One region of the Mesorhizobium sp. M0195 genome, then DNA from elsewhere that is predicted to be linked to it. Evidence: predicted binding sites of a transcription regulator. Region 1 holds the regulator's gene; the other holds the start of a gene.
The links. The regulator LexA, encoded in region 1, represses DNA repair genes until DNA is damaged. The targets are predictions, from matches to a motif close to TGTTCNNNNTGTGTTCNG.

Region 1 (5,278 bases):
GTCGTTCATCCGGCGCATATGCACGCCGTTGAGCGCCTCGAGTTTGGCGAAGTCGAAACGGGCGGCGCCCTTGTTGACATCGCCAATGTCGAACCATGCGATCATGTCGGCAATCGACATGATCTCATCGTCGCCGTGGCTCCAGCCAAGCCTCGCCAGATAGTTGAGCAGCGCCTCCGGCAGGTAGCCCATGGCGCGATAGGCCTCGACGCCAAGCGCACCGTGCCGCTTCGACAGCTTGGCGCCGTCGGCACCGTGGATCAGCGGGATATGCGACATCGACGGCACCTCCCAGCCCATGGCCTGGTAGATTACGGTCTGGCGTGCGGCGTTGGTCAAATGATCGTCGCCGCGGATGATGTGGGTGATGCCCATGTCGTGATCGTCGACGACGACGGCATGCATGTAGGTCGGATTGCCGTCCGAGCGCAGAATAATGAAATCGTCGAGATCCTTGTTGGGAAAACGCACGTCGCCCTGGACGCGGTCATGCACCACCGTCTCGCCGTCTGTCGGCGCCTTGATGCGGATCGCCCCCTTGGCGCCGGGCGGCGCCTCCGACGGGTCGCGGTCGCGCCAGCGTCCGTCATAGCGGGGAGGCAGCCCCTTGGCCCGTGCGCTCTCGCGCATTGCTTCCAGCTCGGCAGGCGTCGCATAACAATAATAGGCCTTGCCCATGCGAACGAGCTCCTCGGCCACCTCGCGATGGCGCGGCGCACGCTCGAACTGCGACACCGGCTCACCGTCCCATGTCAGGCCAAGCCAGGAAAGCCCGTCGAGAATGGCTGCGGTTGCCGCATCGGTGGAGCGCTCGCGGTCGGTGTCTTCGATGCGCAGCAGCATCGTGCCGCCTGTGTGCTTGGCATACAGCCAGTTGAACAGCGCCGTGCGCGCGCCGCCAATATGCAGATAACCGGTGGGCGAGGGGGCAAAACGGGTGACGACCTTATCGGGCATGGAACTCTCAGGCGGGCCAAGGAAGTGGGTTTGCGGACTTTCGCGCGTTGCGCGTTCATGTAGCATAGGAGGTCGAGGGCGCAAGAGGCAGACCCGATGGCTGTGCGAGGCCGTGGTGCGGGCGAGGGCGAGGACGCTGGTAGCGGCGTCAGCGAACGCTTGCTGTTTGCCGCTCCCCCGCCTGCCCTGCCGGTATCGGCATTGCTGCCCGCTCCGCGCTTCGATGCTCCGTCGCTGCCGGCCAGCGACCCAGCAACGGTTCCGGTGCCTGCGTCCGAGCCCATCGTGCGCCTACGCCGGCGTTTCCGCCTCCCGTCACCATCCCGCATCCGCAACAGCGTAACCTCGGCAGCCGGCCTGGAACTCGACCGTGGCGTCGCCTTCCTGCTGGTGCCGGTGTTCCTCGCATGCGGGGTGGTCGTATATTTCGCGCTGTCGGTGGAGCCGGCCTTTCCGCAGCCGATCGCAATCGTGCTCCTCGCGGCCCTTTGTGCCGTCATCTCGCGGTCATGGCCCAGGACCCGCCTGTGCTTCATGGTGGCGCTGCTCTGCGCGCTTGGCGTGCTTGCCGCCAAGTTCGAGACCTGGCGTGTCGGGACGCATATGCTCGGTTCCGAAATCTCGACGCGGCTGACGGGTCGTGTCGTATCGTACGAGCCCATGGCGAGCGGCCGCATCAGACTGACAATCGATGTGATCTCAACCGCCAGGCCGACGCTGCGCTACATGCCGGAACGGGTCCGCATTTCGGCGATGAAGATACCGGCTGAGCTGGCCGCTGGTTCCGAGATCACCGGCTATGTGCGGCTGCTGCCGCCGACCGGCCCGGTGCGGCCCGACAGCTATGATTTCTCCTTCGACAGCTATTTCGCCGGTATCGGCGGCAGCGGCTTCTTTCTCGGCAATCCGAAAGTCGTGGCTTCGGGCAGCATGCCGCTTGCCGCGCGGCTTTCTTCCGCGATCGAAGACGCGCGCGAATCCATCGCCGACCATATCCGCAGCCGCATCGGCGGCGCCGAGGGCGAGATTGCTGCTGCGCTGATCGTTGGCGTGCGCGCCGGCATTCCCGAGGAGATCAACGAAGCGATGCGGCGTACAGGCATCTACCACATCATCTCCATCTCGGGGCTGCATATGGCGTTGGTCGCCGGCACCATCATGGCGCTGCTACGCGGCGCCTTTGCGCTGTTTCCCGACTTCTCATCGCGACGGCCGGTCAAGAAATATGCCGCAGCCGCCGCGCTTTTTTCGATTGCGGCCTACCTCGTCTTTTCCGGCATTGTGGTAGCGGCCGAACGCAGCTTCATCATGCTGGCGGTGATGCTTATCGCCGTGCTGTTCGACCGGGCCGCGCTCACCATGCGCAACCTGGCGATCTCGGCCATCGCGGTCATCGTGGTGTCGCCGCACGAGGTGGTCGGTCCGAGCTTCCAGATGTCCTTCGCCGCGACGGCGGCCCTTGTCGGCGCCTATGCCGGCTGGTCCGACTACCGCGCCGGCAGGGCCACCACGCCGCCGCCGCGGCGGTCGCCGCTACGCCTCGCCACGCGAAAGGTCCTGCTGGGCATGGGCGGCCTGGCGATGACCTCGATCATTGCAGGGAGCGCCACGGCGCTTTTCGCCATATGGCATTTCCAGCGCGTGGCGCCGCTCAGCCTGTTCGCCAATCTGGCCATCATGCCCATCGTCTCACTGGTCGTCATGCCCTTCGCCGTCCTCAGTGCGCTGGCGATGCCGTTCGGCGCGGATGGGCCTTTCCTATACGTGATGGGCAAAGGGCTGACGGCGATGATCGCCCTGTCCGGGTGGATCTCCGAGCGCTCGCCGATCGATGCGGTCGGACTGATTTCGCTGAGATCTGTCCTTTTGGTGACGATCGCCCTCGTCATTGCCAGCATGGCGACGACCTGGTTGCGGCTCGCGGCACTTCCTTTTGCGCTCGCCGGCTTGCTAACGACAACGCAGACGCGCGTACCCGACGTATTGATCTCGGAGGACGCACGGCTGGTCGCGCTGCCGATCGGCAGCGGTGAGCTCGCCGTCAACCGGGCACGCCCGAATGAGTTCACGATCGACAACTGGAAACGCGCGCTCACATCAGAGGCTATCGTCGCGCCGGAAACACCTGGAAAGAACGATCCGCAATTCGACATTGCCGATCCGGCCGACCTACCGCCGGGCATGCCGTTCATTTGCACGGACGGTCTCTGCCTCGCCAGGCATCCATCCGGCGCGATCATTGCGCAAGCCAAGGACCGCGATACCGCACGGCCAGCCTGCGCCTTCGCCAGCTTGATCGTCATCGACGACGCCACCGCCCATAATCCCTGCTACTACGACCGGCTGGTCCTCGTCGTCACCAAACGGCAACTGGCGCGCGCGGGAAGTGCGGCCGTCTATTTCGATCCACAAGCGGCAACACGCGCCGAAATCCGCTTCGCCGTCGAAAAATCATACCGGCCCTGGCACGTGCAGCGGAAATTTTCACGCGCGGCGCGCGGCCTGCCGCCATACCGCAGAGCCGACAATCCAAAAGCCGGCACCAAGGGCGCAACTCAGTAGCGGCGGATCAGCCCAACGAGCTTGCCCTGCACCTTGACCCTGTCTGGTCCGAAGATGCGCGTCTCGTAGGCCGGATTGGCGGCCTCCAGGGCGATCGAGGCGCCCTTGCGGCGGAACCGCTTCAGCGTCGCTTCCTCCTCGTCGACCAAGGCCACCACGATCTCACCGGGGCTCGCCGTATCGGCGTTGCGGATGATCACCGTGTCGCCGTCGAAAATGCCAGCCTCGATCATCGAATCGCCTTTGACCTCGAGCGCATAATGCTCGCCGCCCATGATCATATCCGGCGGCACCGAAATCGAATGCGTCTGGTGCTGGATAGCATCGATCGGCACACCAGCGGCGATGCGGCCCATTACCGGGATCGAAACGGCGGCGACGACATCGTCGTCATTGCCGGCTGCAGGGACGCGCGACGATGTGGGCTTGCCCTGCCGAGGGGCACCTTGCCCAAGACTGCCCTGGATGACACTCGGCGAGAACTTGCGTGCCGCATTGAGGCCGGGGGCGATCGAGTCAGGCAGGCGTAGTACCTCCAGCGCACGGGCCCGGTTGGGCAAACGGCGAATGAAGCCGCGCTCCTCCAGCGCCGTAATCAGTCGGTGGATTCCGGATTTGGAAGCCAGGTCGAGCGCTTCCTTCATCTCGTCGAAGGAAGGTGGGATACCGCTTTCCTTCAACCTTTCGTGGATGAACATAAGCAGTTCGTGTTGTTTGCGTGTCAGCATAGCGACCCCCAACAGAATCAGAAAACAAACCCAGAACAGACACTATCTGTTCCAGTTGTGTTCCGCAACTGTTTAAAGTTTAATGAATGCGTTAAGGCTCGGGAAACAAACGACGTCCCCTACCGGCGTACCGTATTTTCACCGCCGCGAGCCTCATCCCCTTGATTCTGCTTTCGTTTGCGCCGTTCTGGCCTCCTTGAAGGCGGCACTGGCATCGGCCGTCGGTCGGCAAAGGGCACGGAATTGAACCCGTATCGACTGGTGCTGTTTGGTCAATGCACCGTGAACGAAACGAACTCAAAACGCCAACCTCGGGCTAACTCCAGGTTTCCACCGCCTGGTCAGGCTGCTTCTCGCCGGTGGAGCCTTGCTACGCGCTACCCGGTAATGGAAGAACAGTTGATGCGTGTCCGGCGTTGCGTTGGATTTTTTTGAGGGAGCAGGCAAATCATGACGGGAATTCCCGATCTCGTGGCCGTAAAGGCGATGGATGCCGCGGATCCGCTGCGCGCGATGCGCGACCGCTTTGTGTTGCCGCAAGGAGTGATCTATCTCGACGGCAATTCGCTAGGAGCTGCTTCACGTGCCGCCTTCGATGAATTGCGCAAGGCCGCGACCGAAGAATGGTCGCATGATCTCATCCGCGCATGGAACACGGCCCGCTGGTTCAACATGCCGCTTGAACTTGGCGACCAGCTCGGGCGCCTGATCGGTGCCGCGGTCGGCCAGACGGTGGTCTGCGACACGACGTCGGTCAACATCTACAAGCTGCTGCACGCGGCCATGGCCATGCGACCGGAGCGGCAGGCCATCGTCGCCGAGGGAGATAGTTTTCCGACAGACCTCTACATGGCTGAGGGTGTGGTTTCGACGCGAAAAGATGCGCTGCTGCGCCTCTCGGGGGTCGACGCGCCGACCATCGAGGAGCTGATCGACGATCGCACCGCCGTGGTGCTGGTCAATCACGTCAACTACAAATCGGGCGAACTGCGCGACATGCCGGCTCTGACGCGCACGGCCCAGGAAGCCGG
Region 2 (5,278 bases), on a different contig from region 1:
TGTCGCCGCCGGCATTGGTCAGTTCCGGGAAGCCGGCAAGGGCATTGACGGCAAGCGCCAGCAATGTGGCAAGCAGCGCCAGCGCGATCTCGGACCTCCAACTGGAGGCGCCATCGTCGGCTGTGCTCATATCAGGACCTTTGGAAGGAATACGGGGCGGTTTAAACCTAGCCTTAACAGCTTCAATAAATAGTAAAGCCGCCCGAGCGAGGCCAGCGTTTGAGCGGTCAGGGGCCTCACAGGGCATCCGGAGACGAAAATGCCACAAGACGTGCGCCATGAGCCGAGCATCGCCGTGCTGCTGCCTTGCTACAATGAGGAGCTGACGATCGGTGAAGTGGTGCGGCGCTTTCGCGAAACGCTGCCTTCCGCCGCGATCTATGTCTACGACAACAATTCGCGCGACCTTACGGCGCTCCGAGCCCGCGCTGCCGGCGCCATCGTGGTGCGTGAGCCGCGCCAGGGCAAAGGCAATGTCGTGCGCCGCATGTTCGCCGACATCGAGGCCGACATCTACCTGATGGCCGACGGCGACGGCACCTATACGCCGGAGGACGCGCCGCAACTGATCAACACGCTGCTGACCGAGCGCTCCGACATGGTGGTGGGCACCCGGCGCGGCGTCACCGACGATGGCGGCAGGACCGGTCATGCCTTCGGCAACCGCATCTTCAACAGCCTCTACAAGCGGCTGTTCGGCTCCGACTTCACCGATATCTTCTCCGGCTACCGCGCCTTCACTCGGCGCTTCGTGAAGAGCTTTCCCGCGGTTTCCGGCGGCTTCGAGATCGAGACCGAAATGTCGGTGCACGCCTCGCAACTCAAACTGCCGGTCAGTGAGATCGGGCTCGACTATGGCCGACGGCCGGAAGGCTCCTCGTCGAAGCTATCGACCTTTCGCGACGGCGCGAAGATCCTGTGGATGTTCGCCATGCTGATGAAGGAGACGCAGCCGCTGCGTTTCTTCGGCGCTTTTTCGGTGTTCTTCCTGGCATCAAGCCTGTTTCTGATGGCGCCGGTGCTGATCGAGTTCGCCGAAACCGGGCTTGTGCCGCGCATGCCGACGTGGGTACTGTCGGTCGGGCTGCTGCTGCTGTCGATGCTGGCGGCGGTGACCGGGGTAATCCTCGATTCGGTGTCGCGCGGCCGGGCCGAGCAGAAGCGCATCTTCTATCTGTCGATGCCTTCCGGCCGCGTCGAACGTGAACGCGCAAGCGCGCTCGCGACTTTGAAGGCCGGACCGCGCAAGACGTCGCGGGCGGCTTAGATCTCTAAATGGGACGCCTCGCCCGCTTCGTTGTCGCCGGCGGCATCGGCTTCGTCGCCGACGCGGCGGCGCTTTGGCTGGTGCTGACGATAGCGCCGCTCGGACCGTTCGCGGCTCGCATCATCTCGATCGGTTTTGCCCTGTCCGTCACCTGGCTGATCAACCGCCATCTGACCTTCTCGCCTTCCAGCCGCGGCGTCGCGCAAGAGGGCGCACGCTATGGCGGCGTCGGCATTGCCACCAGCCTCGTCAATTATTTCGTCTATTGCGCCATGCTGTTCGCGCTGCCGATGGTGTCGCCGCTCATAGGTCTTGCGGTCGCCTCGCTGGTTGCCATGGCGCTGTCCTTCCTCGGCTATTCCAAGCTGGTCTTCGACCGCTGAAGGCACATCGCATTGGGGTCTGCGCCAAGCGAAGCGTACCCTCATCATGACCTTGGCCGATTGGCAGAGGCCGCCGATTTCCCTATATCGCTGTCGTCGATGCATCGGCCCGAAAAATCGGAATCGATTTTCGGAAAGCACGATGCATGGATTCAAGAATGTTGGAGCGTATTTGCGTCCAGGTGGACGCACGTCGCTTCAAGTGCGCCGGAGAGCACCCATGCCCCTGAAAGTCGCCGTCCAGATGGACCACATCTCCACCGTGTCGATTGCCGGCGATACGTCGTTTGCGCTGTCGCTGGAAGCGCAGCGGCGCGGGCACCAGTTGTTCCACTACACGCCCGACCGGCTGTCGCTGCGCGACGGCAAGGTGTTTGCCCGTATCGAGGCGATGCAGGTCCGCGACGAGAAGGGCAATCATTATTCGCTAGGCGAAGAAGTCCGCACCGACCTGTCGGAGATGGACGTCATCCTTTTGCGGCAGGATCCGCCCTTCGACATGAACTACATCACCACCACGCATATCCTCGAGCGCATCCATCCGAAGACGCTGGTGGTCAACGACCCAGCCTGGGTGCGCAACAGCCCGGAAAAGATCTTCGTCACCGAATTTCCCGACCTGATGCCGGATACGCTGATCACCAAGGATCCGCTCGAGGTCGCCGCCTTCCGCAAGGAGTTCGGCGACATCATCGTCAAGCCGCTCTACGGCAATGGCGGCGCCGGCATCTTCCACCTGCATGAGGCCGACCGCAACCTCGCCTCGCTGCTCGAAATGTTCGGCCAGATGTTCCGCGAACCCTACATCGTGCAGCGCTACCTCAAGGAGGTGCGGGCTGGCGACAAGCGCATCATCCTGATCGACGGCGAGCCTGTCGGCGCCATCAACCGCGTGCCGGCCGAGCACGATTCGCGCTCCAACATGCATGTCGGCGGCCGCGCCGAAAAGACCGAGCTGACGGAACGCGAACGCGAGATCTGCGCCCGCATCGGCCCCTCGCTGAAGGAGCGCGGCTTCATCCTCGTCGGCATCGACGTCATCGGCGACTACATGACCGAGATCAACGTGACCTCACCGACCGGCATACGCGAAGTGCAGCGCTTCGGCGGCGCCGACATCGCCAGCCTGTTCTGGAATGCGGTGGAGGAGAAGCGCAGCTAGCCTCGCTTCGCGAGCGGCCGCGTTGCAAACCATCGCAGCCGTTGCGTTCAGCCGTTCCCCAAATGTTCTTGCCTTCGCCGGAAATCTATGGTTGTCTCTGGTGACGCCGTTCGCGGCATGATCGCAAAGGCTTGGGGCAAAAGCCGCATCCGGGGTGAAGACATGGTGGCGCGGGTTCGCACGGTTGCTTTCCAAGGCATCGAGGCCGTGCCGGTCGACGTGCAGGTGATGATCGCGCCGGGCAAGGTCAACATGCACATCGTCGGGCTGGCCGACAAGGCTGTAGCCGAAAGCCGCGAGCGGGTGCAGGCAGCACTTCATGCATCCGGCCTGTCGATGCCGTCGAAGAAGGTCACCGTCAATCTGGCACCCGCCGACCTGCCGAAGGAAGGCAGCCACTACGATTTGCCGATCGCGCTCGGGCTGATGGCGGCGCTCGGCGCCATTCCGGGCGACATGCTGGCCGGCTATGTCGTGCTTGGTGAATTATCGCTCGACGGCACCATTGCCGCGGTGGCCGGCGCGCTGCCGGCGGCGATCGGCGCCAATGCCGAAGGCAAGGGCCTGATCTGCCCGTTCGCCTGCGGGCCGGAAGCGGCCTGGGCCGGCAAGGATTTCGACATATTGGCGCCGCGCAGCCTGATTGCCATCGCCAATCATTTTCGCGGCACGCAGGTTCTGTCACGGCCGGAAGCCGGCATCCATGCCGCGGCGCGCGACCTGCCCGACCTTGCCGACATCAAGGGCCAGGAGACCGCCAAGCGGGCGCTGGAGGTGGCGGCCGCCGGCGGCCACAATCTTTTGATGGTCGGGCCGCCGGGGTCGGGAAAGTCGATGCTGGCGCAGCGGCTGCCGTCGATCCTGCCGCCGCTGGCGCCCAGGGAATTGCTCGAAGTCTCGATGATCGCCTCGGTGGCCGGCGAGCTCGGGGAAGGAAAGCTCACCGACCGGCGGCCGTTCCGCGCGCCACATCATTCGGCTTCGATGGCGGCGATGGTCGGTGGCGGGTTGCGCGTGCGGCCGGGCGAGGCCTCGCTCGCCCATCACGGCGTGCTGTTCCTCGACGAGTTTCCCGAATTCTCGCCGCAGGCGCTCGATGCGCTGCGCCAGCCGCTGGAGACCGGCGACTGCATGATCGCGCGCGCCAATCATCGCGTCACCTATCCGGCGCGCATCCAGCTGGTCGCGGCGATGAACCCGTGCCGCTGCGGCATGGCCGGCGAGCCGGGCTATCGCTGCCTGCGCGGCGACCGCTGCCGCACCGACTACCAGGCGCGCATTTCCGGCCCGCTGCTCGATCGCATCGATCTCAGGATCGAGGTGCCGGCGGTCTCGGCCAGCGATCTGATCCGGCCGGACCGGGCGGAGAAGAGCGCAGCTGTGGCACTACGCGTCGCCCGCGCCCGTACGATCCAGCGTGAGCGTTTCGAACGGCTCGGCGCGACCTCCGCCACCACCAACGCGCATTGCTCGCCGTCGGTCATCGAGGAGATCGCCATGCCGGATGCCGCCGGCCTGTCGCTGCTGAGGGATGCCAGCGAAAAGCTCGGCTTTTCCGCACGAGCCTACCACCGCGTCTTGAAGGTGGCGCGGACACTGGCCGATCTTGAGGCCAGCGAGACGGTCGGCCGCATCCATCTGGCCGAGGCGATTTCCTACCGCATGAGTTCGGAGCGGATGGCACAAGCGGCGTGAGGGACGCTCCCCTCCCCCTTGAGGGGAGGGTGGCCGCGAAGCGGCCGGGTGGGGTCAGTGGTGGGACCCTCGGCCTTGCTGTATTTCGAAACCGATCCGCGTGCGGAGCGTTGCCGTGCTCTTCCCGAGGCGCATCGTCAGAATGGGCGTCAGCGCACTGCACCCAGGACCCCTCCCGGCCCTTCGGGCCACCCTCCCCTTGAGGGGAGGGGGACGCTGGCGACTATCGCTCCTGCCCTTTCGCCTTCAATTCCAACCTCCGCGCGTGCAGCACTGGCTCGGTGTAGCCGTTGGGCTGGACGCGGCCTTTGAAGACGAGATCGCAGGCGGCGAGGAAGGCGATGGACTTGTCGAATTCCGGTGCCATCGGCCGGTAGAGCGGATCGCCTTCATTCTGGCGGTCGACGATAGCCGCCATGCGCTTCATCGTCTCCATGACCTGCTCGGGCGTGCAGACGCGGTGATGCAGCCAGTTGGCGATGTGCTGAGAGGAGATGCGCAGCGTGGCGCGGTCCTCCATCAGGCCGACGTCGTTTATATCTGGTACTTTCGAACAGCCGACGCCCTGGTCGATCCAGCGCACGACATAGCCCAGAATCCCCTGCGCGTTGTTGTCGAGCTCCTTCTGGATGTCTTCCTGAGACCAGTTCGGCAGCCTTGCCACCGGTACCGACAGGATGTCGTCGAGCCTGGCCTTGGGCCGGCTCTTCAGAGCCTGCTGCACGGCGTGGACGTCGACCTTGTGGTAGTGCGTGGCATGCAGGGTTGCTG

Region 2: a site for LexA is predicted at 2,865-2,882, ahead of NKJ12_RS02070 (YifB family Mg chelatase-like AAA ATPase). Genes of this name have one in related genera too.

The regions. Positions count from the first base shown of each region.
Region 1 covers NZ_JAMYSV010000018.1:81,956-87,233, reverse strand. The annotation lists gene gltX (glutamate--tRNA ligase) at 1-957, opposite strand, end outside; gene NKJ12_RS25950 (ComEC/Rec2 family competence protein) at 1,054-3,519, shown strand; gene lexA (transcriptional repressor LexA) at 3,513-4,247, opposite strand; gene kynU (kynureninase) at 4,698-5,278, shown strand, end outside.
Region 2 covers NZ_JAMYSV010000001.1:408,398-413,675, forward strand. The annotation lists gene NKJ12_RS02050 (GtrA family protein) at 1-130, opposite strand, end outside; gene NKJ12_RS02055 (glycosyltransferase) at 260-1,267, shown strand; gene NKJ12_RS02060 (GtrA family protein) at 1,276-1,650, shown strand; gene gshB (glutathione synthase) at 1,871-2,812, shown strand; gene NKJ12_RS02070 (YifB family Mg chelatase-like AAA ATPase) at 2,975-4,507, shown strand; gene NKJ12_RS02075 (malate synthase G) at 4,731-5,278, opposite strand, start outside.